One region of the Variovorax sp. PAMC28562 genome, then DNA from elsewhere that is predicted to be linked to it. Evidence: predicted binding sites of a transcription regulator. Region 1 holds the regulator's gene; each other region holds the start of a gene.
What was found. The regulator sigma-54, encoded in region 1, starts transcription at its own class of promoters, with help from an activator protein. The targets are predictions, from matches to a motif close to TGGCANGNAANCTGCTTT.
Positions count from the first base shown of each region.

Region 2: the regulator sigma-54 is predicted to act here: its motif matches at 2,430-2,447, upstream of glnA (type I glutamate--ammonia ligase).
Region 3: the regulator sigma-54 is predicted to act here: its motif matches at 8,692-8,709, upstream of H7F36_RS05870 (isopenicillin N synthase family dioxygenase).

Region 1 covers NZ_CP060296.1:717,820-727,976, forward strand. Annotated here, with positions in the region: gene H7F36_RS03480 (hybrid sensor histidine kinase/response regulator) at 1-1,464, shown strand, start outside; gene H7F36_RS03485 (RNA polymerase factor sigma-54) at 1,474-3,087, opposite strand; gene lptB (LPS export ABC transporter ATP-binding protein) at 3,098-3,877, opposite strand; gene lptA (lipopolysaccharide transport periplasmic protein LptA) at 3,877-4,638, opposite strand; gene H7F36_RS03500 (thiol:disulfide interchange protein DsbA/DsbL) at 4,739-5,380, opposite strand; gene H7F36_RS03505 (SPOR domain-containing protein) at 5,544-6,293, opposite strand; gene argS (arginine--tRNA ligase) at 6,308-8,005, opposite strand; gene H7F36_RS03515 (hypothetical protein) at 8,133-8,408, shown strand; gene H7F36_RS03520 (fused MFS/spermidine synthase) at 8,476-10,157, opposite strand, start outside.
Region 2 covers NZ_CP060296.1:2,594,071-2,604,227, reverse strand. Annotated here, with positions in the region: gene glnL (nitrogen regulation protein NR(II)) at 1-319, opposite strand, end outside; gene H7F36_RS12265 (hypothetical protein) at 322-837, opposite strand; gene glnA (type I glutamate--ammonia ligase) at 970-2,385, opposite strand; gene H7F36_RS12255 (competence/damage-inducible protein A) at 2,528-3,352, opposite strand; gene H7F36_RS12250 (EI24 domain-containing protein) at 3,349-4,224, opposite strand; gene H7F36_RS12245 (sterol desaturase family protein) at 4,272-5,246, opposite strand; gene H7F36_RS12240 (polysaccharide deacetylase family protein) at 5,259-6,023, opposite strand; gene H7F36_RS12235 (YncE family protein) at 6,064-7,071, opposite strand; gene H7F36_RS12230 (pseudouridine synthase) at 7,132-7,860, opposite strand; gene ggt (gamma-glutamyltransferase) at 7,864-9,639, opposite strand; gene H7F36_RS12220 (methyltransferase regulatory domain-containing protein) at 9,636-10,157, opposite strand, start outside.
Region 3 covers NZ_CP060296.1:1,233,484-1,243,640, forward strand. Annotated here, with positions in the region: gene H7F36_RS05825 (cob(I)yrinic acid a,c-diamide adenosyltransferase) at 1-157, shown strand, start outside; gene H7F36_RS05830 (hypothetical protein) at 181-804, opposite strand; gene H7F36_RS05835 (transporter substrate-binding domain-containing protein) at 885-1,781, shown strand; gene H7F36_RS05840 (hypothetical protein) at 2,072-2,326, opposite strand; gene H7F36_RS05845 (ABC transporter permease) at 2,475-3,428, opposite strand; gene H7F36_RS05850 (ABC transporter permease) at 3,425-4,537, opposite strand; gene H7F36_RS05855 (ABC transporter ATP-binding protein) at 4,530-6,062, opposite strand; gene H7F36_RS05860 (BMP family ABC transporter substrate-binding protein) at 6,082-7,170, opposite strand; gene H7F36_RS05865 (VOC family protein) at 7,240-7,626, opposite strand; gene H7F36_RS05870 (isopenicillin N synthase family dioxygenase) at 7,640-8,641, opposite strand; gene rutR (HTH-type transcriptional regulator RutR) at 8,792-9,577, shown strand; gene rutF (NADH-dependent FMN reductase RutF) at 9,619-10,080, opposite strand.

The sequences.
Region 1 (10,157 bases):
GCGCACGGTGCCGCCGGCGTACTGTTGTTCAGTCCGACCGACCCGGTGGTGCAACTGCTGCTGGCCGTCGTCATCATGGCGATGACGTTGTCGTCGGCGTTCTCGGTGTCGTATCACACGCCCGCGATGCAACTCGCCATTTCGCTGTTGCTGGTGCCCATGATCGTGATGAGCCTCACCTACGGCCAGCCGGTGATGGTGACGGCGGCCGTCCTCGGCATCGGCCTGCTTGCGATGGTCTGGAAGCTGGTGTCGGAGCGCTCGCGCCAGCTCGAAGAAAACATCAGCCTGCGCCACAACGAGAGCGCGCTGCGCGTGCAGGCGCTGGCTGGCCTGCGCGCGTCGGAACAGGCGCAGGCCGAGCGTCTCCGGTTCTTTTCAGCCGCCAACCACGACCTGCGGCAGCCGGTGATGGCTATGGGCCTGCAGGCCGAAGTGCTGCGGCAGCAACTGCGCGTCGGCGAAAGCGCCGCCGTGGTGCAAGGCTCCGTCGATGCGCTGTCACGGGCACAGCAGGCGCTCGAAGGCTTGACCAACCAGCTGCTCGAAATCGGTCGCATCGAGGCCGCTGCCGACCCGTTCACGTTGACCGCGGTCGCCCTCGCACCGCTGCTGAACGAGTTCGCACGGCAGGCCGGCAGCGGCCGGGTGCGGGTGCGTTGCCCGGCCGAAGCCATCGTGTGGACCGACACGGTGGCGCTGCGCCGCATCGTCGCCAATCTGGTCGACAACGCTGTCAAGTTCGCACCCAATGGCCGCGTGTTGCTGGCCTGTCGGCGCCGGCCGGGCGGCTGGCGCATCGAGGTGCGCGACAGCGGCATCGGCATTGCGCACGAAGCGCAGGAGCGGGTGTTCGGCGACTTCGAGCAGGTCGGGAACGTGGAGCGCAATCTACAGCGTGGGCACGGCCTGGGGCTGGCCATCGTGCGGCGCCTGGCGATGCGGCTGGGGGTCCAGATCACGCTGCGGTCGCTGCCGGGACGCGGCTCGGTGTTCGGCTTCACGCTGCCATCGGCCCCTCGCGATGGGCACCCCGACCTCACGGCACGCGCCGCGACCGCGGCGGCGACCAGCACCGCTGCGCTCGACGCCATGCCGCTCGCGCCCGGCTTGGCGGTGCTGGTGGTCGAAGACAACGCCGTGGTGGCCGACAGCCTCGCGGCCCTGCTGCGCCAATGGCAGGCGCTGCCACGCATCTACGAGAGCGCGGCCGAGGCGCTGGCGCTCGCCGACCTGCAGGCCATCGACGTCGCGCTGTGCGACATCCGCTTGCCGGGCAAGCTCGACGGCATCGACCTGGCGCGACGCCTGCAACTGCAAAAGCCGTCGCTCACGATCGCGCTGATCTCGGCCGATATCGATGAAGCGACGCTGCACCTGGCCCGCGAGCGTGGCTGGCATGCGTTGCGCAAGCCGGTGCAGCCGGCAGAGCTGCGCGGGATTTTGTTGCAGGCGCGGCGGTAAACCGACGCCTTAAAGGGCCTTGCGCAGATTCGCCGGTGCGATGCGCAGCGCTTCGCGGTATTTGGCGACGGTGCGCCGCGCACATTCGATCCCCTGCTCTTTCAGCATGTCGGAAATCTGGCTGTCCGACAGCGGCTTCTTGATGCTCTCCGCGCTCACGAGTTGCTTGATGAGCGCTCGCACTGCCGTGCTGGATGCATTGCCGCCGGTTTCGGTGCCGAGTGCCGAGCCGAAGAAGTACTTGAGCTCGACCGTGCCGTAAGGCGTCGACATGTACTTGGCCGTGGTCACGCGGCTGATGGTCGACTCGTGCAAGCCCAACTCGTCGGCGATCTCACGCAGCACCAACGGGCGCATGGCGAGTTCTCCGTGCACGAAAAAGCTTTTCTGCCGCTCGACGATGGCGTTGCTCACCCGCAGGATGGTGTCGAAGCGTTGCTGGATGTTCTTGATGAACCAGCGCGCCTCCTGCAGCCGCTGCGACAGCGCCTGGCTGCCCTCGCCCTTGTGCGCCTTGAGCGCGCCGGCGTAGATGTCGTGCACGCGCAGACGCGGCATCACGTCGGGGTTGAGCATCACGCGGAACTTGAGCGTCGCGCCGCGACCGGTGCGGGTGACGATCACGTCGGGCACCACGATGTTGCGTTCGACATCGACGAAGCGGCGACCCGGCTTGGGCTCCAGCTTGGCAATCATCTGCAGCGCGCTGCGCACTTCTTCTTCGTTGCTGCGTGCGAGCGTGGCCAAGCGTTTGAAGTCGCGCCGCGCGAGCAGTTCCATCGGCTGCTTGCAGATCAGGATCGCAGTCTTGCGGATCTGCTTTTCTTCGACGGTCTCGTTCTCATGGGCGAGCGCCTTCAGCTGGATCGCCAGGCATTCGCCGAGATCGCGTGCGCCGACGCCGACCGGCTCCAGGCTCTGCAACAGGCCAAGCGCCACCTGGAAGTGGTGGACGAGGCCGTCGAACTGGTCGTTGTCATCGCCTGCGAGGCCTGATGCCAGCGCTGGCAACGAGTCTTCGAGGTAGCCGTCGTCATTCAACGATTCGATCAAAAAACGCAACGCGGCCTGGTCGTTTTCGTTCAGCCGCAGGCTCAGCGCCTGTCGGTGCAGGAAGGATTGCAGCGACTCCTGGCTGCGCGCGAGCTCGGTGGCGTCGGTGCGCTCGCTGCCGTCGTTCGGACCCAGGTTGTTGCTGCTGGCGGGCGCCTCGCCGCCCCATTCGCCATCGTCCGGCGTCATCTCGACCGTGCCATCGCCGCCCCAGTCGGGCTCCTGGTCGGACATCTCGCTGGCCGGCGCTTCGGTCTCGCTGGCGGTCGTGGTGGTGCTCGCGCCGTCGGCGTTGGTCGCCAGCGCGCTCGGCGCGAACTCGCCGTCGCTCTCGCTCTGGCGGTCGCTGTCGTGCTCTTCACGCGGCGCCGGCGCGTCGGACACGTCGATGCCGAACTCTTCGCGTGCTGCTTCTTCGGCCGTGCGCTCCAGGAACGGGTTGTCGTCGAGCATCTGCTCGACTTCCTGGCTCAACTCGAGCGTGGACAACTGCAAAAGCCGGATCGACTGCTGCAGTTGCGGCGTGAGCGCGAGGTGCTGCGATACGCGCAGCGACAGGCCTTGCTTCATCCTGCGCGCTCTACATCCGGAAGTGTTCGCCGAGGTAGACGCGTCGTACCTCGGCGTTGTCGACGATCTCCGAAGGCGTGCCCTGTGCCAGAACTTGCCCGTCGCTGATGATGAAAGCGTGATCGCAGATGCCCAGCGTTTCACGCACGTTGTGGTCGGTGATCAGCACGCCGATGCCGCGCTCTTTGAGAAAGCTGATGATTCGCTGGATTTCGATAACGGCAATCGGGTCGATGCCCGCGAAGGGTTCATCCAGCAGGATGAAGCGCGGCTGCGTGGCGAGCGCACGGGCGATTTCGACCCGCCGCCGTTCGCCGCCCGACAGCGACAACGCCGGCGAGTTGCGCAAATGTTCGACGCGCAGATCGTTCAGCAGCTCGCTCAGCCGCTCTTCCATCCGTGCCTTCGATATCGGGACCGACTTGCCGGACTCGTCGGTGTCTAGCTGCAGCTCGAGCACGGCCCGCACGTTCTCTTCGACCGTGAGCTTCCGGAAAATCGACGCCTCCTGCGGCAGGTAGCTCAGACCCATGCGCGCGCGCTTGTGGATCGGCATGTGCGCGATAGGCTCGCCGTCGATGGTGATCTCGCCCGCATCAGCGCGAACCAGTCCGACGATCATGTAGAACGACGTCGTTTTTCCGGCGCCGTTCGGGCCCAGCAGCCCGACCACCTCGCCCTTTTGCACGCCGAGCGACACATCCTTGACGACCGTTCGGCTGCCGTAGGTCTTTTTGAGGCCGCGCGCTTCGAGGCGGCTGCCGACGTCGATCGTGTCTGCGTTTTCGATCACTTGCGCGGTTCTCCGCCGAGCGTGGTGCTCTGTCGCAAGCCGGAGCCTGGAGCGGGGGTGGCGGGCTGGGTAGCGGCCGGTGCGGCACTTGACCCTGAGCCAGAACCCGAGCCCGAAGCACCGGATGCTGGTGGCGTGGCTTTGGCGCCACCGGCTGCCGACGCCGGAGCGCGCGGCGTGAGCACCGCCCTGACGCGGCCACCCGAAGCACCGGCCGCGACACTGGCGTCCGGCGGCAAGGTCGAACCGTTGACCGTGAAGGTGTCGTTGCTCTGGTCGTAGACGATCAGCGGGCCGGTGGTTTCGTCGTTGACTTTGGTGCCGATCAGCCGCCGCATCACGGCATGGCCGATGAACTTGACGTTGTCGGCGCGGCTGTCGTATTCGATGCGATCAGCTTCACCCTCGGTCCACTCGTCGCCCGGCGCGTCGCGTTTTTGCTTGTAGTAAGCCAGCTTGCCCGGCTCGGGCGTGACCACGCCGTACTGGTAGCCCTCGGGGTCCTGGCGAACGTCGATGCGGGCGCCGCGAATCACGATCGTGCCCTTGGTGACGAACACCTTGCCGGTGAAAACGCTGGTTTGCTTCAGGTCGTCGTAGCGCAGCGCGTCCGACTCGATGTTCATCGGCTTCAGGCGGTCGGCCTTTTCGGCATGCGCCGGCAGGCCAATGCCGAGTGCCAAGGCGAGCAATGCACCAAAGGAGATTGCGAACGCAGAACGAAAGGAACGAAGGGGGGATTTTGAGCGCGGGGTCATAGAGGCACGAAACTTGCTGCTCATTGTAAGCGGCCAACTGACACGGCCTTGACGAAAAAGCCCGCCGAAGCGGGCTTCTCGAAAAACGCGTACGACAGCTTCAACCTTTGCGCGCTTCGGTAATCAGGTAGTTGGTGACCTGCAGCGATTTGGTCATGTTGCCGGCGAGTTCGCCGTCGACGTAAAACCGCCCTGCCACGCCAAGAGCAGGCACACCGGCCACCTTGTACTGCTCGGTGATTTGCGTCGCCCGCTTGGCCTTGCTCACCACGCCGAACGAGGTGAACGCCTCCGTGAACTTGGCTTTGTCGAGGCCGTTCTTTTCGGCCCACGCAATGATGGCCGCGTCGCCGTTCACGTTCTGGCGTTGGGTGTGGATCGCATTGAAGACCTTCATCGTGTATTCGTCGAGCTTGCCCATGGCATCGAGCGCGTAATACAGGCGCTGCTTGGGCTCGACGTCGTTGCCGACGAACGGCACGGGAACGCGACGGAACGCGACGTCTTTCGGCAACGTTTTGACCCAGGCTTCGAGCTCGGGCTCGAACGCATTGCAATGCGGGCAGTTGTAAGAAAAGAACTCGATGACCTCCACCTTGCCGGCCGGCGCATCGACCGGGACGCGGGGACTCAAGTCGATGTAGTCCTTGCCGGCCTTGGGCTGAACCTGGGCATGCGAGAGAGAAGCGGCGGACATCAACCCGAGGGATGTGGCGGCCAGAGAAAAGTCACGACGGTTCATGTGTTTCATCAAAGAGGTGCTCCTGTTCGGCTGAAAGAGCCAGAAGTGCCGCGCGGAGTTCCGCGCCCGGTTGATTCAACGCGGCAGAGACGCAGTGCGTCACGCCGCGGCGAGTAAAGAAAAGTCAACGTTCCAAAACTCAGCGCTCTACGGCGGACTGCACTCAGCGCTGCACCCGCACCAGTGCGGACTCGAAGCCGCCGCCATCGAGGCGATCCTTCAAGTGGTCGGCATCGTCCTTCTTGTTGAAGGGGCCGGCGCGCACGCGGTACACCGTGCGACCAGCTTGCTCACGCTCGGTGACTTTGGCCTCGACACCCATCAGCGACAACTTGGCGCGCTGCGCTTCGGCGTCGTCGGTGGTGCGGAAGGCGCCGGCCTGCACGAAGTAGAGGAATGGGTCTGCGCCACTGGCGTTGGCAGCAGCAGTCGAAGGCGCCGCGCTGGCAATGGTGCCGCCAGCGGTCGGGTTGTTGCCGGATCTTGAACGGGCCAAGTCGCCCAACGGATCGCTCGACGGCGGCAGTGCATTGGCTTCGGCTGGCACCGGTGCTGTGCGCGGGCGCGACGCAGCCGGGGTCGTGGACGCACCGGGCGCGACCACTACCGGAACCGGGCCGGTCGAAGGCGCATTGAGCGGGCCGACCGTCGCAGGTGCGGTCACCGAAGGCGGCTGCGGCCTGACGGCACCGGCCTTGCCGGCGAGCGGGCCGTTCGGGTCCCAGTCGCGGTTCTTGCGGGCTTCGGCTTCGTCCTGCTCGGCACCGCCGCGCTGGTTCTTGCTCATGAACGGGATCGGCACCTTGGTCACATAAACCGCGATGCCCAGCGCCACGCCGAGCCCGAGCACCAGGCCGATGATCAGACCGATGACGATGTTGCCGCGCTGAACTGAGCGTGTACTTGATTTCATTTTGAGGTTCGGAATCACATCTTGCGTGGCGCACTGACGCCAAGAATTGCGAGGCCATTGTGCAGCACCTGCGCAGTGGCGGCGACCAGCGCCAAACGGGCTTTCTTGACGACCTCGTCGTCGACCAGAATGCGCTCGGCGTCGTAGTAGCTGTGGTAGCTGGCGGCCAGTTCGCGCAGGTAGAAAGTGACGTCGTGCGGCGCGAAATCCTTGGCGGCGGCACTCAGCATGTCGGGGTACTTGGCGAGCAGCAACATCAGGGCCTGGGCCGCAGGGCTCTCGAGCGGCGACACGTCGACCGTCTTCAGCGAGGCCTCGTCACCACCGTCTTTCTCTTTCCACGAAGTCAACACCGAGCAGATGCGCGCGTGCGCGTACTGCACGTAGTACACCGGGTTGTCGTTGTTCTTGGCCACGGCCAGGTCGACATCGAAGGTGTACTCCGTATCCGGCTTGCGGCTCAGCAGGAAGAAGCGAACGGCGTCGGTGCTGGTCCACTCGATCAAATCGCGCAGCGTGACATAGCTGCCGGCGCGCTTGCTGATCTTGACCTCTTCGCCGTCCTTGATGACACGCACCATGGTGTGCAGCACGTAGTCGGGGTAGCTCGGCGGGATGCCTTCACCAACCCCCTGCAGGCCGGCGCGAACCCGTGCGATCGTGCCGTGGTGATCGGTGCCCTGGATATTCACGACGGTGTGGAAGCCGCGCTCCCATTTGGCCAAGTGGTAGGCCACGTCGGGCACGAAGTACGTGTATGTACCGTCGCGCTTTTTCATGACGCGGTCCTTGTCGTCGCCGTAGTCGGTCGACTTCAGCCAGAGCGCGCCGTCTTCTTCGTAGGTCTTGCCGGCGGCGACCAGCTTTTGCACGGTCGACTCGACGCGGCCGCTGGTGTACAGGCTCGACTCCAGGTAGTAGTTGTCGAAGCGCACCCGGAACGCCTGCAGGTCGAGGTCTTGCTCGTGCCGCAGATAGGCCACGGCGAACTCGCGGATCGAGTCGATATCGGCGATGTCGCCGCTGGCGGTGAACTCGCGGTCGTCCGACTTGACGGTCTTTTTCGCCCTGAAGTCGTCAGCGATGTCCGCAATGTATTCGCCGTTGTAGGCGGCGGCCTTTTCACCGCTCGGCCAGTCGGCGTCGCCAGGCTTCAGGCCCTTGGCGCGCATCTGCACGCTGTTGGCGAGCGTCTGGATCTGCACGCCGGCGTCGTTGTAATAGAACTCGCGGAACACGGCATCGCCCTGGGAGGCGCGCAGGTTGCAGATGGCATCGCCCAGCGCGGCTTGGCGGCCATGACCGACGTGCAGCGGACCGGTCGGGTTGGCGGAGACGAACTCGACCAGCACTTTCTCGCCGGTGGCGGCTTGCTGGCCGAAGGTGGCGCCCGCATCGAGCACCTCGCGCACGATCTGCTGCTTGGCAGCGGTCTTCAGGCGGATGTTGAGAAAGCCCGGCCCGGCGATTTCGATCGACTGCACCCATTGCTGGAAGGATTGCGTGGCGAGCAGCGCCGCGCTCACCTCCTCGGCCAGATCGCGAGGCTTGCGCCCGAGCGGCTTTGCGAGTTGCATCGCGGCCGTGCTGGCGAAGTCGCCGTGCGCAGCCACCTTGGGCGACTCGAACGCGGCTTTGGCGCCAGCGCCGGGCGAGAAAGTATCGAGTGTGTTCGCGAGCGCCGCGAGCAACTCTTGTTTGACCAATAGCATCGCCCAATTTTACCGGGCGTAACAGCGGGCTCCTTTCTTGCGTCATCCTGCGGGCACCTTGCCCCGTTAGCATCACTGGCCCCGGTCGGGGCTGCTGTCGTCACTCAACCTCCAGGACATCCACACCATGAAAAAGCTCCTTTCCCTGATCGCCCTCGGCGCGTGTCTCTCTTTCGGTGCAGCCCACGCCCAGAGCGCCTGCGAAACGAAGGCCATGGACAAGAACGGCAAGCCCCTCGCCGGCGCCGCAAAGACCAGCTTCGTGAAGAAGTGCGAGAAGAACACCATGTCCTCGGCAGCCCCCGCGTGCGCGACGAAGGCCATGGACAAGAACGGCAAGGCGCTGGCCGGTGCCGCCAAGACCAGCTTCATGAAGAAGTGCGAAGCCGACGCCAAAGGCTGAGACAGCGCTGACGCGACCTTCGCGTCGCACTCAAGAGCCCGCTGCGTGCGGGCTTTTTTGCGACTGCTTACTTCAACACACCGAGCAGGTTGTTGAAGTCGTCGCTCCAGGGTTTCACGCCGGGCTTCAGCATGATCGCCGCGCCGGCACGGCCGATCGCCGGACGCGCCAGCGTCTTCGCGTCGCGAGCGACAAGCACCCAGTCGGTGTTGCGCAGCGCACCGTTCTCCGGCTCGTCGTGCACCAGCACCGCGTGCAACCCACGCGACTCGGCGATGCGTGCCACCACCGGCGCCAGGTCCAGGAAGCGATTGGTCACGTGGAAGGCGACGACGCCGTCGGGCTTCAGATGCCGCTCGTACACCGCCATCGCCTCGGCGGTAATCAGGTGGATCGGTACCGAATCGCCGGAGAACGCGTCCACTGCGAGCACATCGAAGTTCTGCGGCGCCTCGCCCTCCAGCGCCAGCCGCGCATCGCCAAGCACACGCTCGATGCGCGCCGCGCTGTCTTTCAGAAAGCTGAATTCGCCATCGGCCAGCTCGAACACCTGCGGGTTGATTTCATACACGCGATAGGCGTCGCCAGTGCGCCCGTAGGTCGCGAGCGTGCCGGCACCCAGGCCGATGAGGCCGACCCGGCGCGGCGCATCGGGCGCCGACGCGATGGCGCGGCCGATGCCCGCCGATTCGCCGTAGTACGTGGTCGGCTCACGTCGGCGCGCTGCGGCCAGGAACTGCTCGCCGTGTTTGACCGAGCCGTGGTACATCTGCCGCACGTTGTCGTTCGGATCGTCCCGGCGCGTATCGAGCGTGATCAGCGTGCCATAGAAGTTGCGCAGCAGGCCGCGCGCATCGGTCGTGTCGTCGCGAATCTGCACCGACAGAAACCATGCACAGCAGGCGGCGAGTGCGACGCCAGCGCCGCCCAGCCACCAGCGCTGGCCCGACCCGCGGCCCGCCAGCACCGCGCCGAGCAGCGCGGTCAGCACCAGCCCGATGCCGAGTTCGTAATAGGCTGGCAGCACGTGCGGTGCGAGCAGACCGACCGTCACGCCACCGATGGCGCCGCCCAGCGATAGCATCAGATAAAAGCGCGTGAGATAGCTCGGCCCCGGCCGCATCCGCGCCATCTCGCCGTGCAGGAACATGCACAGCACGAAGAGCCCGGCGACGTAGATCGGCAAAGCGGTCTTGACGTCGGAGCCGAGGCTGTCTTGCAGGCCGAATGCGCAGAGCAGCAGCATCGCCGCCGCGCCGGGTAAAAAGATTCCGCGCCGATACCAGCGATCGCTTTCGAAGCACAGCACGAAGGTCAACAAGTAGACCGACAGCGGCAGCACCCACAGGAACGGGATCGCCGCCACGTTCTGCGTGATGTGATTGGTGATCGCGAGCAACAGCCACGAGCCGAGGGCCGGCAGCGCGAGCCACAGCAGGTAGTCGGCGGTGCGCGGCTTCACATCGGGTGCCGCAGAAACCGTGGCGACCGGCGCCAGATGCGGCGCACCGCTCGCCCAGCGCCGCGACACATAGATCGTCGTGCCCGCACACAGCGCGGCAAAGGCACCGAATCCCCACGACCAACCATGCGCCTGCTGCACCAGCGAACTGTACGGCTCGATCAACACCGGGTACGCCAGCAGCGACGCCAGCGACGCCAGGTTCGACAGCGAAAAGTAGCGATAGACCTGCGCACCCCAAGGCGTGCGCGCCACCCACGACTGCACCAGCGGCCCGGTCGTCGAGA
Region 2 (10,157 bases), 1.9 Mb from region 1:
CCGGCTTGTCGCCTTGCGCCAGGGTCACCTGCACCGGCATCATTTCGTGGCTGCCGCGACGCAGCAGCGCTTCGTAGCGCAGGGTCGCAAAGTCGTTGCTGCGCGCACCATCGATAGCAGTGCGGAAGACGTTCGGCTCATTGAAACAGTTGCCGAACGGTGAACCTTCAAGCGTTCGACGCGACGTACCCAGCGCGTCTTCAAGCGCGGCGTTGGCGAACGAAACCGCGCCGTCCATGCGGACGACGGCGATCAATGTAGAGAGAAGATCGAAGGTTTGAAAGCGCTTGCCGGTGCCGGCGGGCTTGCCGAAAACCATCCTCAGTTTCTGGCCGGCAAGCGGCCTATTTCGCGCCTGATGCCGGCGATGTCGCTCTCGTTGCGGGCAATCTCGGCCTTCATTTCGGCGACCCGATCGAGATATTTCTGGTAGTTGCGACTCTCGGCGCCCTGCTTCTCGGGCTCGCCATTGTTGAAGTCCTTCAGCAATTCGGCTTGCCGGGACTCGGCCTTCTTGAGTTCGGACTCGAGCACCGAGCGGGCCTCGCCATCGCGTGCGCGCTGGTCGGAGCCCTCGACGCGCGGGCTGCCGGCCGGTGCCTTTGCGGCCGATGAGCCACTAGCGCTGCCGCCAACCGAAGCGCCACGCGGCGTGGTGCCTTGCACAATCGTCAAGTTGCCGCCTTCCATCACCTTGCAGCCGCGCTTGGCCGCGTCGGCTGCGTTGTTGGTGTATTCGTTGCCGCAGCGAAAAACTTTCTCCTGCGCGAAGGCAGATACGCCGGCCAGAGATGCGACGAGCGAGGCAGCCATCAATAGAAAAGAAGCAGTCTTCATGGGGGTGGAGGTAGTGCGCATCAAGCTGATATTTTCGTGCAATTCGACAATACGACCTTCGGCTTGTTCCCCACAAAAAGAAAAGGACGGCCTGGGCCGTCCTTTTTTAACGCGTGAACCGGGTAAGCCGGTTTACAGCGAGTAGTACATGTCGAATTCGACCGGGTGCGTCGCCATGCGGAAGCGCGTGACTTCGGTCATCTTCAAATCGATGTACGCATCGATGTACGAATCGGTGAACACGCCGCCCTTGGTGAGGAAGGCGCGGTCCTTGTCGAGATGCTCCAGCGCCTGGTCGAGGCTGTGGCACACGGTCGGGATCAGCGCATCTTCTTCCGGCGGCAGATGGTACAGATCCTTGGTGGCGGCTTCGCCCGGATGGATCTTGTTTTCCACGCCGTCGAGGCCGGCCATCAGCAATGCAGCGAAACCCAGGTACGGGTTCATCAGCGGATCGGGGAAGCGCGCTTCGACGCGGCGACCCTTGGGGTTGGCCACGAACGGAATACGGATCGAAGCCGAGCGGTTCTTGGCCGAGTACGCCAGCTTGACCGGTGCCTCGAAACCAGGAACCAGGCGCTTGTAGCTGTTGGTGCCGGGGTTGGTGATGGCGTTCAGCGCGCGGGCGTGCTTGATGATGCCGCCGATGTAGAACAGTGCGAATTCCGACAGCCCGGCATAACCGTCGCCTGCGAACAGGTTCTTGCCGTCTTTCCAGACCGACTGGTGAACGTGCATGCCGGAGCCGTTGTCACCGACGATCGGCTTGGGCATGAAGGTCGCGGTCTTGCCGTAGGCATGGGCCACGTTCTGGATCACGTACTTCTGCAACTGGACCCAATCGGCGCGTTGCGTCAGCGTGCTGAACTTGGTGCCGAGTTCCATCTGGCCCGCATTCGCGACTTCATGATGATGCACTTCGACCGGAATGCCGAGTGCTTCCAGCACCAAGCACATTTCAGAGCGCATGTCTTGGAAGCTGTCGACCGGGGGCACAGGGAAGTAACCGCCCTTGGTGGTTGGGCGATGGCCGGTATTGCCGTGCTCGTATTCCTTGTCGGTGTTCCACGAAGCCTCTTCGGAATCGATCTTCACGAAGCAGCCCGACATGTCGTTCCTCCAGCGCACGCTGTCGAAAACGAAGAATTCCGGCTCCGGCCCGAAATAGGCCGTGTCGCCAAGGCCCGAAGCCTTCATGTAAGCCTCGGCGCGCTTTGCCAGCGAACGTGGATCGCGCTCATAAGGCTTGCCGTCGACCGGGTCGATCACGTCGCAGGTCAGGATCAGCGTGGTCTCTTCGAAGAACGGATCGATATTGGCGGTGTTCGGGTCGGGCATGAGCTGCATGTCCGACGCTTCGATGCCTTTCCAGCCGGCAATCGACGAGCCGTCGAACGCGTGGCCCGAGGTGAACTTGTCTTCATCGAAAGCGGATACCGGCACGGTCACGTGCTGCTCTTTGCCTCGCGTGTCGGTGAATCGGAAGTCGATGAACTTGACCTCGCTTTCCTTGACGAGTTTGAGTACATCGGCGACGGTCTTTGACATCAGGTTCTCCTGTTGGGATAGTGGTTGGAAACGCGGAAGAAATGAATGCAGGTTTTGTGCCATTGTCCCCTGAGCCTGGCTGGGTTCTGCGGCCCATGAGTCCAAAAGAAGGCAGTCGTTCGCCTTCTTGGTGCAATCGCAATTAACGCACCAATTCAGGGCCAAGACGCGCATCAAAGGTGCGCAATCCTTCTAGAAGCTGTGCATACGCAGCCTCGATCTCGCCGGGATCGCCCTTAACGCCCAATTCGATGTGCCGCCCATAGGTCGGATGGTCGACGCTGGGCAGGCTGAAAACCTTGATGCCCGCGTGTGTGCGCTCGATCGCTTCCATCAGCGGGGTGAGGGTGGCTTCCATCGCACCGAAGACGATGACTGATTTTTCAGCCGCCGAGCCGTGCGCAAAAAGCTCGACGTAGCGACTGTCGAGCACCGATTCGATCATTGGCCAAGCCATCACCGGAAAGCCAGGAACGAAGTGCACGTCGGCCACGCTGAAGCCCGGAATCTTGTTGTACGGGTTGACGATGATGTTCGAGCCGAGCGGGAACACACCCATGTTCAAACGGTGCACGTTGTCCGGGCGATCGGGCTCGTAAGGCACGCCCGACTCTCGGGCCGTGTCTTGCATCCGCTCGCGGATCAGCACCTCGGCCTCCGGGTGCAGCACGAGCGGCACGCCGAGCGCCGCAGCAGCGCATTGGCGCGTGTGGTCGTCGGGCGTGGCGCCGATGCCCCCGGTCGAAAAGACGATATCGCCGGAAGCGAAAGCCCGTGCCAGAGCAGCCGTGATGCGCAGTGGCTCGTCGCCGACGTATTCGGCCCAAGCCAGCGGCAGGCCGCGTGCGGCAAGCAGTTCGATGACCTTGGGCATGTGCTTGTCGGCACGTTTGCCCGACAGGATCTCGTCGCCGACGATGATGAGGCCGAAGGCGCGCTTGGCCCCGGGGCTGGATTGACGGGTCATGGGGAACTCCATTGGGAAGCCGATGCATCGGAAATCGAAGGAAGCGGAACAGCCGCAGTGTTGGCAGCCAGCGCCCCTCGCTGTGCCCGCAACTGGTGGAGCGCATCGAGACAGTAATGTGCGAACCAGAGCGCAGAAAACGCAAACACGAGGGTATAGATCCAGATCGCGATCGGCACCAGCACGAAAAAAGCGGCCGCAAAAAGAATGCCGGACGCCCACACGATGCTCGGCGCCGCGCCGAGGTAACCGCACAGCACGCCGATGCCGAGCAACGGAAGCCGATGGGTGCGCAGCAAGGTGGCCCGTTCTTCGGCACTGGCGTGTTCGGCCAGCGCGTCGAAACTCATGACGCGGTAGGTGAGCCAGCCCCAGATCAACGGAGGCAGGATCAATACGAGCGGCGGAATCAGCCAAAGCGGCATCGACACGATAAGCGCGACCAGCGCCAACAAAGTGACGCCGATGGAGCGCGCAATGCTGCCGAGCATCGAGGCGCCCTTCTTCTGCTCCAGCGCCGGAAAACGACGCTCCGCCACGAGGCGTGTCAAAGCCGGCGCCATGAAGGCGGCAACGACGATGAGCGACACGAGGACCAGCAACGGCGTGCTGGCGAGCACCACGGCAAGCGGCGCGAGGAACGTACGCGGGTCGGCCGAAAAGAGCCCGCCGATCCAGCCCCATACGCTGGACAACAGTGGCCAGGCGTCAAGCGCTTCACGCGTCCACGCAACGGCAGGCGCCCAGTAGAAATAGCCGATGCCGCCCGCCAGCACCACCATTACGACAAGCGGCAGAAAGGACAGCAGCATCACGCGAGGCCGCAGGCAGTAGGCGACGGCGCGCCAAAAGGAATCGAGGAGTAAACGCATCGGCCGAGAGGATAACGCTGGCGAATAAACAACTGCTTCAGTCGTCGTCAGCCGCGGCCCACCATGCGCTTCAGCGCGAACAATTGCTGCGCCCAAAAGCCGCGGCCGTAGTCGCGCAGCTGCCCGGATGCGTCAGGCTCGATCTGATCGCGAATGCCTGTCGCGTCGTAGCGCGGCTCGAAGTTGACGGTGCGAAATAGCATGTCCCACCAGGGCAGCAGCACGCCGAAGTTGTGCCCGCCCAAAGTCTTTGCACCGCCAGACTCGTGCCCGAGACCGATGCTGTGATGCAGCCGGTGAAAGCGTGGGCTGATCCACAGCCGCTCGCCGATGGCGCCGAAGCTCAATCTCAAGTTGGCATGTTGGAGGCTCTCGCTCAGCTGTGTGAAAGCGACCACGGCAATGAACTGGCCCGGCGCCACACCGATCAGCTGCGCCACGACCACGATGATGATGTCGTGGATCACGTCGTCGAGCAGGTGGTTGCGGTTGTCGCTCCACATCGTCATCTGCTGCTGCGAGTGGTGCAACGAATGCAGGCCCCACCACCAGGTGAAGCCATGTTGACCGCGATGGATCAGGTATTCGACGAAGTCCAGCACCACGAGGTACATCGCAAAAGCGATCCACGGCACGTCGGTAACGCCCGGCCACAGTTCATCGAGATGCAGCGTGCCCCAGCCGGACCCACGCAGGCTGCCGAGTGCATCGTCGAACACCGGCTGCAGCAGGAAAAAGATCGCGAGCCTGAAAAACCCGAGCCGGTGGATCAACGTGTACAGAATGTCGGTGCGAATGGCGCGCTTGTCGACCACCAGCTCGGCCGGCCGCCAGCGTTGCAGTGGCCCGATGACTGCCAGCAGCACCAGAATCTGGATCAGCCCGACCAGCAGCCAACCCGTTGCGTCGAAAGCGTCTTCGGTCCAGCCACCGAGACCGACGGCATAAACGAGTGGCTGCACGGCCGACTCGAAGAACCAGCCCTGCAGCGCCGAAAAGTGATCTGTAAGCCACTCGACCATGATGTCAGCTGGTCAAGGATGGGCCGCGATCCAGGCGCGGTAATCCGGATGCTGGCGCAGCGTTTCGAAGCAGAAGCCCTTGGCCTTGAGACCGACGATGAGCGGCTCCAGATCGGCCGGCGCCCACGGGTCCTTGCGCGACCAGATGCCCAGGTGCGCGAGCAGGATATCGCCCGGCTTGATCGTGGCGAGCGACTGCGCGAGCAGTTTCTCGTTGCTGAACGTTTCGCTCGGCAGTTCGTCACCGAGGAAGCCTTCTGGCGCCCAGCCGACATGAGCGAAGCCGCAAGCGCGGGCTGCGGCGAGCAACTTCGGAGAGGTCTTGCCACCCGGTGCGCGAAACAACGGCAGCGGCTTCTTTCCCGTGATCAACGCCAATCGCTCCGACGACTTCGCGATGTTCTCGCAGTACTCCGCCGCGCTCCAGGTGAACTCACGACCGGCGAATGCGCCGGCCGAGGGCCGCACGCGGAAACGCGGTTCGACGCTTTTCTCGTCGCTGCGCCAATAGACATGGTCATAGGTGTGCGAGCCGAACTCGTTGCCTTCGGCCGCCCTCGCCTTCCACCATGCGGCCCAATGGTTGTCGAGGCTGTCGCCATCGGTCTGCGTGCGTTCGGCCGCGGCGAAGAACGTGACCCGCACGTTTTGGCGCTTAAGCACGTCGGCTACCAGTGGGGCGATGCCCATGTGGCCGGTGTCGAGGGTCAGGTAGACGGGTTTTTCGCAGGTGTTCTGGGTGCCTGGAGTGCCTTGCGCTACTGCACTCACCGGCATCGCGCAGGCAGCGATGAGTGCGACAAAAACACTCGCGAACTTAATAGAGCTTGGCATGGTCCAGCGTCCAGACACCGTGAGGCGAACGCCCCACGTTGATTTGCCGAATCACCTTGTGGCTCGCCAAATCGACGATGCTGAGTTTCTTGGCCCAGCGCGAAGTCACATACAAAGTCTTGCCGTCGGCGGACACGTCCATGCAATCCGGGCCGCCAGGCACGGGATATTCGTCGGTCACCTTGAGCGTTTGAATGTCGATACGGCTGATCGTGTTGGCCACGCGGTTGCTGATGAAAACACTTCGTCCGTCGCCAGCCGCGCGGAAGGCATGCGCGCCCTTGCCGGTCGGGATCTTGCCAACCAGCTTGGGTTCCGCACCCGCCACGTCGAACACCTGAACGCTATCGCCTCCGGTAAGCCCGACCAGCAGCGTCTTACCGCCATGGATGCCGAAAATATCGGCCGGCATCGCGCCCGTGGGTGTACGCCAGCGGATGGCCTGCGTGGCGAGGTCGATCGAGATCAACTCGTCGCTGTCCTGCATCGTCACATAGGCGATCGTGCTGGTGCCGTCGATCCAGATGTGGCTCGGCGTCTTGCCGGTCGGGATGCGCTTGGCCAGCTTCAGGTCCTTGCCGTCCCAGCGGTAGATATCGACGTGATTGAGGCGGTTACCGGCTGTGACGAACCACTTCATGTCGCGCGAGAACTGCAGCTGGTACGGATCGATGATGCCGTAGACCACACGTTGCACTTCGGCCGTGCGCGGGTTCAAAAACGTCAGGGAATCACCCGCCGAATTCGCCACGATGACCGACTTTTCGTCTGGCGTCATGTAGATGTGATGCGGCTCCTTGCCGGTCGTGATGCGCTGCTTTTCGGTCCAGTCGTCGGGACTGATGACGCTGACGCTGGCGTCGAGCGAATTCAGAACAAAGATCGGCGGAAGCTCGGTGGCGACGACCGGCTGAAAGAGGGGTGCCACGACAACGGCACACAGCAACAAAAAGCCCGCGAAGCGGCCGGTCGGCAGGACAAGAGAGCGCAAAAGAATGAGTCCGAAAGAAAGTCTTCCATTTTAACGGTCGACCCTGCCCATTGGCTGACGTCAGCGTGAGCTTCGAAGTGCCTCGACCTCGTCGGCGGCGAGCCAGCGCCACTGGCCCGCCGGCAAGGCGTCTGTCAACACGAGCGAGCCGATTCGCGAACGATGCAATGCCTCGACGCGGTTGCCCACCGCAGCGACCATTCGCTTGACCTGGTGGTACTTGCCTTCGGTCAATGTCAGGCGCAATTGCAGCTCGCCGGTGGCTTCACAGGCGGCCGCGCGCACGGGCTTCGGATCGTCGTCGAGTACAACGCCAGCCAGCAACTTATCGACCTGGGCGGCATCGACGGGATGCTTGGTCGTCACCTCGTAGACCTTGGGAACATGGTGCTTTGGTGAACCCATGCGATGGATGAAATGGCCGTCGTCGGTCATCAGCAGCAGCCCGGTCGTGTCCTGGTCGAGCCGCCCGACAGCCTGTACGCCCTGCACTGCACCTTTATTGGGCCTAAGCCTCAAGGGCGAAGGCAGCAATGTGTAGATGCTCGGGTAGGTCGAAGGCTTTTGCGAACACTCGGTGCCGCTCGGCTTGTGAAGCATGAGGTAAGCCTTGTCGTGGTACTCCCACGCCTTGCCCTGCACCGTGAATTGAAGGCCGGCGACGTCGATGTCGGCTGAAGGATCGACGATCACGGCGCCGCCGATGATGACGTAGCCCTGCTGGACCAGCCCTGCGCAAACGCGCCGCGTGCCGAAGCCTTGGGTGTAGAGAATTTCTTGCAGTTGCACTTGTCAGTATCCGAGGGCCAGACCCGTGTTTCGTCGCGGGTCGTTGGCGCCATAAAAGCGGTTGTTGCCAACCGGTTTGCCGCCAAGCGACGGTGCCCCGACGAGGATGGCAGCCATGTGATTGGCAGGTTGCGGGGTGGTGAAACGGTGACCCATCTCGGTCAGCAATTTCAGGGTGTCCGGACTGAAGACGTAAGGTTCGGCACTGGTCTCGTCGGGCATCCACTGCTGATGAAAGCGCGGGGCATCGACGGCCTCCTGCACGTTCATGCCATAGTCGATGATGTTCACGATCGTCAGCAGTACCGCCGTGATGATCCGGCTGCCGCCCGGCGTGCCGAGCACCAGCACCGGCTTGCCGTCTTTGCTGACGATGGTCGGGCTCATCGAACTCAGCGGACGCTTGCCAGGCGCGATCGCATTGGCTTCGCCTTGTATCAGCCCGTACATGTTGGGCACGCCAACTTTCGAGGTGAAGTCGTCCATTTCGTTGTTCAGCAAGACGCCGGTCTTTGCGGCCGTGACCTTGGCACCGAACCAGTCGTTCAGCGTGTAGGTCACCGACACCGCGTTGCCCCACCGATCCATGATGGAGTAGTGGGTGGTGTTGCTGCCTTCGTGCGGCGCCACGCCATGCTTGATGTCTTGCGAAATGCCGGCCTTCTTCGGGTCGATCGCAGCGCGGATCTTCCCGGCATAAGCCTTGTCGAGCAACCGGTCGAGCGGGTTCTTCACGAAGTCCGGGTCGCCGAGGTAACTATTGCGGTCGACGTAGGCATGCCGCATCGCCTCGATCTGGTAGTGCACGGCCTGCGCAGAGCGGTAGCCCAACTCTTTCAGCGGATAGCCTTCGAGCACGTTCAGCATCTCGCAGATGATGACGCCGCCGGAACTCGGTGGCGGCGCCGATATCACGTGGTAGCCGCGGTAGTCGCACTCAATGGGCGCCAGCTCGCGCGTCTGGTATTGGTCGAGATCGGCCTGTGTGATGAGCCCCTTGCCTGCGCGGCTCGACGCAACGATGGCGGCCGCGACAGGACCCTTGTAAAACCCGTTTGTGCCGTTGCGACTGATGGCTTTGAGCGTCGTCGCCAGATCTTTCTGCACGATCTTCTGGCCGACCACAAAGGGTTCGTCGTTGTTGAGAAATATTGCGGCCGACGCGGCGTCTTTTCTGAAGGCATCGGTAGCCGTCCGAAGCATGTCGATGTCGCCCTGCCCCAGTGCGAAACCACGCTCTGCCAGCGCGATCGCCGGCGCGATCAGGGCGCCGCGCGGCATGGTGCCGTACTTCGAGCGCGCGAACTCGAGCCCCGACACGGTACCGGGAATGGCGACCGCCAAATGGCCGCGCGTGCTCAGCCCATCGACAACGTTACCGGCGCGGTCCAGGTACATGTCTGCGGTTGCGGCCAAGGGTGCTTTTTCGCGAAAGTCCAGAAAGGTCTTGCGACCGTCCGCCAGCTCCAATGTCATGAAGCCGCCACCCCCCAGGTTGCCGGCCGCCGGATAGACCACCGCCAGTGCATAGCCGACCGCGACCGAAGCATCGACAGCATTGCCGCCGCGCTTCAGCACTTCGACACCGACCTTCGTCGCCAGGTGCTGCGCCGAAACGATCATGCCGTTTTGGGCGGCTACCGGCGCGTGCGACGCCGCATCGGCCTGCTGCGATGTTGCGCTCCAAAAGACAAGGACGGCGGCAACTGCACATCGCCATCTCGCTCGTCTCAAGTCGCCTGTCGTCGCCTTTAGAGACACGATACCGCAAACGCTCATGCAACGAGCAACGCCTTGCGCCGCAAATCCGCCAGCGCCAGCTCGACCTGCTTCAGCGTGAACTCCTTGAGAGCATGGCCATCGGTGATCGGCTTGTCATCCTTGATGAAGCGAAGCCTCTCGGCGCGCGCTTCGCTGGCGAGATGCTCTGCCAATGCTTCGTGGGAATTCGAGCCATCGAGCAGCGGCAACAGGCAGCGCTCGAGCAACGACAGCGCCACGGGTTCATGCCATTGGTTGCAGACGCTGGCAGCAGGTCCGGCGGTCAGCGCCAAGCCGGGTGCACGACGAATTGCCGCCAACGCGACAGGACGATCCGAAACAGCCTTGGCCGCCGTCTTGGAGCCTCGCCGTATCCGCACCGCACCGAGAATCAGCAACTCTTCGAGCATGCCCGCAACAAAGGGCTCGACAGAGGTTCGCAGATCACCTGTGCGCTCGGCTACCGCAGCGATGAGCGCGTCGGTCGACACCGTGGCGGGATAGCTTTCATCGAGCACTTGCGCGACCGCCTTGTG
Region 3 (10,157 bases), 520 kb from region 1:
GCTGCGGCAGTACCTGAATCGGCTCAGCGACCTGCTCTTCGTGCTGTCGCGGGTCTTGAACCGAATGGATGGCGGCGACGATGTCTACTGGAAGAGCGAGCGGATGGCGCGTGCGGCGGCGGATGGCGCAGCCGAAGATGGTGCGCCGACGGCCTAGCTTCTTGACGCAGCCGCAGGATCTCAGCCATGCCGGCCTCGCGCAGCCGTGAGCCGATGCATGCGAACACCGTCTTGCACGCGCTGTCGGTCACGCTCACCGTCGGCGCTGCTCCGGGCGAGTTGTCGACGTCGAGGGTAACGCTGTAGCCCTTCAGTGGGTACACCGGCAGGTAGGCGCCAAGCTGGCGCCCAAACCGCGCCGAGGCGCTTCCCAGGGCCATCACGAAGGCATCTGCCTGCACCGGGCCTCCGGCGGCTTGCACAGCCTGCACGCGGCCCCCGCGATTTGCCGGTGGCAGAGAAGTCGATGTCGGCCGGCAGCTCGGCGCGCACGCTGTCGAACACGGCGCGGCTCGCTGCGGCCATCGGGGCATTGCGGGCAGCCAGGGACGCGAGGCCCCAACGCCGCTGCTGCGAATCGAGTTTCGGCCGCAGCTTCAGCGGCGACGAAGGCGAGAACAACAAGTGCGGCAACTGTCGCCAGATCGACGGATCGGCCAGCGCCGCCACATACGAGTAGCTCAGCTGCGCGCCGTTGCCGGCACTTGCGCCTCCTTTGTTCTGGAAAATGCCGATGCGCTCGACCTCGCGAGCTTGGCTAATGATGAGCTGCGACGCAGTGCGGATCTGGCGTGTGCGGTGCATGGGACATGTTGGCACCCGCCTTGCGTACTGCCGAGCTCTTTCCAAGTTTCTTGTTCGTTCAGTTCTCCAAAGAGGTCTCCATGAAACTTTCTGCCCTCACGACCGCTGTGCTGGCCGTTGCCGCCGCACTTGCCGCTTGCACCGGCGCGCATGCTGCCGACACGCTTGCGAAGATTGCCGCAGCCAACAAGATGACTGTGGCCTACCGCGAATCGTCGGTGCCTTTCAGCTACCTCGACGGTCCTGAGAAACCCGTCGGTTTCTCGGTCGAGCTGACGAACGCCATCGTCGCAGCGGTCAAGCAAAAACTGGGCAAGCCGAATCTGGAAGTCGGACTGATGGCGGTGACGTCACAAAACCGTATCCCGCTCATCACCAACGGCACGCTCGATCTGGAGTGCGGCTCCACCACCAACAACTCGGCGCGCGCCAAGGACGTCGCCTTTGCCATCAACCATTTCTATACCGGCACGCGGCTGCTCGTGAAGAAGGGCGCAGGCATCAAGGACTACCCGGACCTCAAGGGCAAGAAGGTCGCCATCACGACCGGCACGACCAACGTTCAGGTCGTGCGCAAATACAGCACCGACAAGAACCTCGACATCGACATCGTGATGGGCAAGGACCATTCCGATTCGTTGCTGCTGTTGGAGAGCGATCGCGCCACGGCCTTCGCGATGGACGACATCCTGCTGTACGGGTTGAAGTCGAACTCCAAAACCCCGGCCGACCTCGAAGTCGTCGGCGAAGCGCTGCAGGTCGAGCCGTACGCCTGCATGCTGCCCAAGGACGATCCGCAGTACAAGGCGCTGGTCGACGGTGTCATCACCGGCTTGATGAAGTCGGGCCAGTTCGACAAGCTCTACGACAAGTGGTTCATGCAGCCCATCGCGCCGAAGAACCTGCCCATCGGGCTTCCGATGAGCAAGGAACTGAAGGACAACATCATGACGCCGAGCGACAAGCCGGCGACTTGACCGCGATCAGGGGTGATGGCGAGGTTGGACGGTTACGCGGCTGTACCTGACGCGCGTCTGATCCGGGTGCGGGCGACAAATGAGTCGAAGACACTGAATGCCCGTCGCTTAAACATGAAGGAGTTTCAAATGAACAAGCCCAGCACCGGCATTCTCGCCGGCGCTCTCGCGGCGCCGGCGGCGGTCACTTTGTGCTCGCCGCCATCGCGACCGGGCTGATCGCGCAGATCATCTCGAATCAGGAGTCGCAGCGGTGTGCGGGCAGTAGACCGTATCCACTTCAAGCTGCGCTAATCGGCGACAGCAGCCGGCGCCATCTGCGCGCAGACGTTCTTGCCGGTGATCGTCAGCCGGAGGCCGCCACCCTGCCACTCGAGCCAGTTGAGAGCGACGTAGGCTTCGATGTCGTCGACGTCGATCTGGTCGGCGTGCCGCTCACGGAGCATGGCGACAGTTGCCGGCAAAGCCAGCCTGAGACGGTCGCGCCGGATGGTTTCAGCAGAAACGAAATCCTTCGGGGCAACTAGAGGGCGGCGCAGTGGCATGACGATCCATTTCGGGAGCAGTACTGTGTACCAATGTACGCTTGCCTTAGCGGCTGCCGCGGACTTATTTGGCGCTGCACTGTCCGCAGCGCGGCACTGTGCCAATGGGCCCACAGATCCTGTGATTCCATGTGACCTCTCGCGGTGCTCATCGTCTTTCTTCCCGCAGGTAAGGCTCGCCCAATGCACCGGGTTCGCCATCGTTGGTCCCACCGCCCTCGTCACTCTTTTGTGCAACCGCGACCCAGATCATCACGGCGAGCGTGATGGCGTACGGCGTCATCGACACGAAGTACTGCGGCAGCTGCACGCCGGCCGCGGCGAGCTGCGGAATCAACGCCTCGATGCAGCCGAACAGCACCGCGCCAGCCAACGCTTTCCATGGCGACCAGCGCGCGAAGATCACGAGGCCGACTGCGATCCAGCCGCGCCCACCGGTCATGCCGGCGATCCAGAGCTTGGTGCTCACGACAGAGATGTAGGCGCCCGCTAACCCGACCAGCGCCGCCCCAGCGAGTACCGCAGCGAAGCGCCATGCCCCGACGCTGATGCCGGCCGCATCGGCCGCCTGCGGGTTCTCGCCGACCGCGCGCATGCGCAGTCCGGCGCTGGTGCGCGTTAGGTACCAGACCACCGCGATGAAGATCGGCAGCGTGAGGTACACGACGATGTTCTGCGTGAAGAGCCGGCCCACCAGCGGCAGCTCCGACAACGGCCACAACGGCAGCGCACTGAAGCTGGTCACCGCCACATTGGTCCAGCCGAACAGCGTGCCGACGAGACTGGTCAAGCCCTGGCAAAAGAAGACCAGTGCCAGCCCGGCGATGACCTGGTTCACGCGCAGCAGGATGGTCATGACGGCGAACAGGATCGACACCGCGCTCGCCGCCAGCATCGCAATGACGAGCGAAAGAGCGGGATGCCCGAAAGCGATCTGCGCGCCGATGCCGGCCAGCGCACCGACCAGCATCAAGCCTTCGGCGCCGAGCGACAGCACGCCCGATCGCTCGGTGAGAATGAGCCCGAGTGCGGCCAACGCATACGGCACTGCAAAGTCCGGCGCGTTGCCTAACCAATTGGTAGCGATCGCAAAAGCGCTCATCGAACGCGCCGTATCCGGTGCCGGATGAAGAAGTCCGACGAAGCCACGCAGATCACCACGATCGCCTGGATCAGCTGCACCATCGAGAACGGGATTTGATAGAACACCTGCAGGTTGCGCCCCGCCACGAAGAGCGCTGCGACCAGCACCGCAACCACCGTCGCAGCCAACGGATTGTTGCGCGCGAGGAAGGCGATCAGGATGCCGGAGAAGCCGTAGCCCGCGTAGAAGGCCTGCGTCAGCCGGCCCTCCTGTCCCGCCACCACCACGAACCCCGCGATGCCCGACAGCGCACCCGACACCAGCACCGCCGACAGGATCATCCGGCGCACCGGCACGCCCACCGCCTCGGCCATGCGCGGGTTGGCATAGACGAAGCGCAGGTACAGCCCCGCACGGCTGATGCCGACGAACCACCACGCCAGCACGGCAACGATCAGCGCGAGGCCGATCGCCGCGGTGCTCACATTCCCGAACCATTCGGGCAACCGCTCGAAGGCGCGGAACTGCGGCGAATACGGGAACGAATCCTTCGGGTCTTTCCATGCGCCGTAGACGAGGTGCAGCAGGAAGTAGCCGGCGATGTAGTTGAGCATCAGCGTCGAGATGATTTCGTTGACGCCGAGCTTCAGCTTGAGCAGCGCGGGTGCCACTGCCCACGAGAGCCCGAGCCCGATCGCCATGAGCAGCATCAGCGGCAGGCGCAGGGCCGGCGGCCCGAGGTCGAAGAACGAGATGGCCGTCGCACCGATGGCGCCCCAGATCATTTGCCCTTCGAGCCCGAGGTTCCAGAAGCGCGCACGAAACGACATTGAGGCCGCGATGCCGACGAGGATCATCGGCGCCGCCTGGAACAGCACCGCCATCAGACTTTGCTTGTCGAACAGCGTCTGCAGCACGAACTCGTTGAGCAGCTCGTTCGCGGGCACGCCCGCCGCGACCAGTATGGCCGCGGAGATGCCCATGCCGATGGCGAGCGATACGACGAGGATCGCGGCCTGCGGCAGCCATCCCATCTGCTGCCGGATCTCCAATGCGAAGCGCCGGCTTGCGAACGGCTGCCGTGCCACGGTCGTGGCGATCGATCCGTCCACCGTGAGCTCAGCCATGGTCGACCATCGCCTGTCCCACGGCTTGCCGATCGGCCGGCTGATCGAACTCCGCCACGATGCGCCCGCGCGTCATCACACCGACGCGATCGGCCAGCGCCAGCACTTCGTCCAGGTCTTCACTGATGAGCAGCACCGCTGCGCCGGCATCGCGCGCGGCCAGCAGCCGCGCATGCACCTCGGCACCGGCGCGCACGTCGAGCCCGCGGCTCGGGCTGTGCGCCAGCACGACGCGTGGCGTACGGCCGAACTCGCGCGCCAGCACCAGCTTCTGCGCGTTGCCACCCGAAAGCAATGCCGCCTTCTGGTCCAGGTTGCGCACGCCCTGCACGTCGAACTGTTCCACGGCGGCCTTCGCATCGGCTTGAAGCTGCGTGGTGTCGAGCCGCCACGGCGAGCCGTAGCGCCCGCCATGCACCTGGCCGATGCCGAAGTTCTCCGCCACCGACAAGGCGCCGGCCAATGCGAGCCCATAGCGATCGGCCGGGATGGCGGCGAACTGCAACGCGCGCCGTTGCGAGTTCGAGGCGGCCTTCAAGTCGCCGAAATCCTCCAGCGTGATGTCGCCATCGATCGTCGAGTCGAGTCCTATCAACGCGGCGGCGAGTTCGCTTTGACCGTTGCCGCCGACGCCGGCCAGACCGTAGATCTCGCCGGCGTGCAGCGTGAGGTCGACACCATCGAGGGCGGGCCGCGCATCACCGACGACCTTGGCCGCAGCCGTGCGCAAGCCGCGCACGGTAAGCCGCGCCGCACCGGCCTGCGAGCGCTGCGGTCGCAAGGTCGAGTGCGCGATCGAGTCGCCGACGGTGAGCTGCACCAGCTCGGCCACCGCGGTCTGCTTCGGGTCGACGGTCTTCACCGTGCGTCCACCGCGCATCACCGTCACGCGGTCGGCATAGCGCCTCACGTCGGCCATCTTGTGCGTCACCAGCACGACGGCAGAACCGCTGCGCGCCAGCGCCTGCACCGTCGACAGCAAGCGTTCGGCTTCGCGGTCGGTCAGCACCGCGGTCGGCTCGTCGAGGATCAGGATGCGGGCGCCCGCGAGCAGCACTTTCAGGATCTCGACGCGCTGCTGTTCGGCGATCGACAGCCGCTCCGTGCGTTGCCGCGGATCGATGGCGAATCCGAGCTCGTCGGCCTTGGCGCGGATCTGCGCTTCGAGCACGCCGAGCCGCTTGCGATGACTGCCTTCACCCGATGCGAGCGGATGCCCGAGCAGGATGTTCTCGGCCACGGTGAAAGGCTTCACCAGCTTGAAGTGCTGGTGCACCATGCCGATGTGATGCCGCGCTGCATCGCGTGGGCCGTCGAGCCGCACCGCGTTGTCGTCGACCAGCAGCTGGCCCGACTCCGGCGCATAGAGGCCGGCCGCGATGTTCATCAGCGACGACTTGCCCGCGCCGTTCTCGCCGAGCAGCGCATGCACCTCGCCCCAGCGCGCGCTGAAGTCCGCGTCGATCAGCGCCTTGAAACCGTCGAACGATTTGCAGATGCCAGTGAGCTGCAGCGCGGTCGCCATGACGCTGAATGTCCCGCGCTTACTTTTGCGTGACCACGCCCTTGACGTACCAGTCCATCTTCCACAGGTCGGCATCCGACAGCGTGCCGCCCGCAGCCACGCGCTCCTTGCCGTCGCGGTCTTTCAGCGGGCCGGCGTAGATCTGCTTGCCCTTGAGGATCGCGTCGCGCTCGGCGGTGATGATCGCGGCCTTGTCCTTGGGTACGCCGGCACCGAAGCCCGCGATGTCGGTGCCGCCGTCCTTCATCTCGATGAAGGCGCCGTATTGCGAAGGCGTCCAGTTGCCGGCCATGATCTTCTTCAGCTCGGACGTCAGGAACTTGTCCCAGACCCAGACCGACGAGCACAGCGTGGCCTTGGGCGCGAACTGGCGCAGATCACGATGGTGGCCGGTGCCGTACACGCCGCGCTCCTGCGCGACGATCTGCGGTGTCGGCGAATCGACGTGCTGGCCGATGACGTCGGCACCCTGGTCGATCAACGCCATGGCGGCCGCGCGCTCCTTCACCGGGTCGTTCCATGCGCCGGTGTAGATCACGTTGACGGTGGCGTTCGGGTTCATCTTTTGCGCACCGAGCGCAAAGGCGTTGACGGTCCAGTTCACCACGCCGAAGGGGTTGGCCGCCACGAAGCCGAGCTTGCCCGACTTGGATGCCGCGCCGGCCGCCATGCCGCACAGGTACTGGCTCTCGTAGGTGCGGCCGTAGAACGATTCGAGGTTGCTGCCGTTGGTGGTGCCCGAGCCGTTGAGGAACGCGACGTCCGGGTACTTGGCAGCCAGTTCCTTGAAGGTGTCGGAGTAGCCGAAGGCGGTGCCGATGATGATGTTCGCGCCGCGCGAAATGAAGCGCTCGGCCGCCGGCTTGATGGCCGACGCGTCTTCGGGCACGTTCTCGACGAACTGGATCTTCTTGCCGGTCGCAGCCTCGACCTTGATGCGCGCCTCGTCGAAAGCCTGCGTCCAGCCGCCGTCGTTCTTGGGGCCGAAATAGATCATCGCGATCTTCGGCTCGCCCTTGAGCGTGAAGCCGTCGGCCATGGCCGGCGCGACGAGAACGGTGCAGGCGGTCAGCGCCACGAGGGCGTACGGGGCGGTGTTGCGGAACATGGTCAGGCCTTTGGTGGTGAGCGTTGAAGACATCGAGAAGAGAAGAAGGGGACAGTCGCCGAGGCCGCGTCACATCATGAAGTTGATGCGGAAGACATTGCCTTCCGGGTCGAGCAGCACCGACTGGTACCAGTTGTAGTAAGTGACGTAAGGCGCCTTGATCAGCGTCGCGCCAGCGGCCACTGCGATCGGCACCATGCGGTCGACATCGGCCTGGCTGTCGACATCGATGTTGAGCAGGAACTTGACGCCGCGCGTGTCGGAGAACTCGGCTAGGTGCAGCAGCTCGTACGCTTCGAGCGCGTTGAAGCCGAGGCTCGATTTGCCGGTGTCGAGCCCACGAAAAATCGGCGAGCGAATCGCCTCGATTTCAGGGAAGCCGAAGACGCGTTGATAGAAGCCGCTGAGCGCGAGAACGTCTTTCGCAAAGACGTTGACGTAGGAAAGATGGGCCATCGAAACGTGCGCCTCAGGCCGCGACCTTGGTGCCGCCGAAGGTCGTCTGTTTCACGAACTTCGACATCAGGTGGTCGCCTGAAGAAATGGGCGCGTACGTCGGCTTGTCGCCGGGTGCCAGACAACTCGGCAGGCACTCGACCATCGCGTCGTAGTTGGGCTGGTGAAAGAACACCAGCGACTGGCGGCGGTTGGTGCTGGCTGCCTCGAAAGGCGGGTTGATCACGCGGTGCATGGTCGACACCCACTGGTCGTTGGTCCACTGCATCATCAAGTCGGCGATGTTGACGACGAGGCCACCTTCGACCTGGGGCACGTCGACCCACTGGCCGGCCTTGTTGAGCACCTGCAGTCCCTTGTCGTCGGGCAGCACCACTGTCAGGCTGCCGTAGTCGCTGTGCGCACCGGCACGCAACTGGCCCGGCAACGGGGCTTCTTTCTGTGGCGGGTAGCTCAGCACGCGGAACATGCTGATGTGTTCGTCGATCTTGTCGTCGAAAAAACGCTCCGGCAGCTTCAGGCCCAGCGCGAAGATACGCATCAGCGAGCGCGAGAGCTCGCTCATCGCCTCGAAGTATTCCTCGTAGGCCTCGCGAAAGCCCGGGATGTCGGGCCAGCTGTTGGGCTCGAAGTGCGGGCCGGCCGCCTTGCCGCGGTGGTACTCGTCGTCCGGCACGTTCGACGGACCGACCGAGAACGACTCCTTCAAGTCGCCGGGTGTCGTTTCTTCCAGGCTGTACGACAAACCTTCTTCGCCGACCGCGCTGTAGCCGCGCACCGCGTCTTCGCGCGGCCGGTCGACGCGGCGCTTGTCGGCCAGAGGCAACGCGAAAAACTGGCGCGACAGCTCGGACACGCGTGCGATCAATTCGGGCGAAATGCCGTGGTGCGTGATGACCAGAAAGCCGATGCTGCGCGAAGCCTCGTCGACCTTGCGCGCGACCTCGGCGCGGCCTTGTTCGGTGCCCTCGAAGTAGGGCGCGAGATCGATGATGGGTACGGTCAGCAGGGTCATGGGTCGAATCCTTTTGAACAGCGCGAACCGGTGCGCTGCAGCGGCAGTGACATGCAACGTTTGTGCCAGTTGGACCAAATGGACAAATGCGGCAGACTGGCCCGCGTCATGCAAGCAGCACGGCATGCAGAAACAAGAAAGCAACAGCCCATGCCGAAGACATCCGGAGGAGCGGTGAAGGCGGCCAATGCCAAGATGGCCAAGACGGCCAAGACGGCCAAGACGGCCAAGCTCGTCAAGTCGGCACCCGCCACCAAGCCGTCGCAGCGCGGGCAAGCGCTGCGCACACCCGGCGTGCGCAGCGTGGCCGCGGTGAATCGCCGGCTGCGCCAGATCGAAGACAAGCGCAGCGTGATCCTTGCTGCCGCATTGGGGTTGTTCTCGCGCTTTGGCCTGCATGGCACCAGCGTCGATCAGGTGGCAGCGCGGGCCGACGTCTCCAAGAGCAATCTGCTCTATTACTTCGCCAACAAGGAAGAGCTGTACGTGAGCGTGTTGCGCGAACTGCTCGCCGTATGGCTCGAACCCTTGCGCGGTTTCAGCGCCGAGCAAGACCCGCGTGAAGCCATCGGCCACTACATCCGACGCAAGCTGGTGATCTCGCGCGACCAGCCCGACGCATCGCGGCTGTTCTGCCTCGAGATGATTCAGGGCGCACCGTTATTGCGCGACGAACTGGGGCGTGAACTGCGCGATCTGGTCGACCGCAAATCGGAGGTCATCAGGGAATGGGTCGCGGCCGGCAAGCTGGCGCCTGTCGACCCGCATCACCTGATCTTCGCGCTGTGGGCGACCACGCAGCACTACGCCGATTTCGGCGTGCAGGTGCAGGCCATCACCGGTCGCACGCTCGAGGATCCGGCGTTCTTCGAAGATACGGTGGAGAGCGTGCAGCGCATCGTGCTGCAGGGCATCCTGTCGGCCGCGAAGAACTGAACGGACGCGAAATCGGACTCGGCCTTTTGTCCCGAGCCGGCTCAGTGCGCCGGTGGCGTCACGATGTCGTGATAGCGACGATCGAAGTAGATGAGCCCATGCGCCGCTTCGCCCATCGCCACTGCCACGACCTCGCAGAACAGCACGTCGTGCGTGCCGACGCTGGTGCTGCTGGTGACGCGGCAGTCGAAGGACACGGAGGCGCCTTCGAGCACCGGCGAACCGGTGGCGCCTCGCTCCCACTGCGAGCCGGCAAAACGTTCGTCCATCGGCGTCTTGCCACCAAAGACACTTGAGAGCGCGCGCTGTCCCGCGCCCAGCACGTTGACGCACAGCACGCCATTAGCCCGGAAGGCCGGGTACACCGAGGCGGTGCGATTGAGGCAGATGAGCAGGGTCGGCGGCTCGTCCGTCACGCTGCACACCGCCGATGCGGTGAACCCCGCGCGGCCTGCAGGGCCATCGGTGGTGATGATGTTCACCGCTGCGCCGAGCCGTGACATCGCATTGCGAAAGTCGCTGCGCTCGAGTGCCGCCTCGCGCTCGGACGGTGCTGGCAGCTCAGACAAGGGCACGGGCA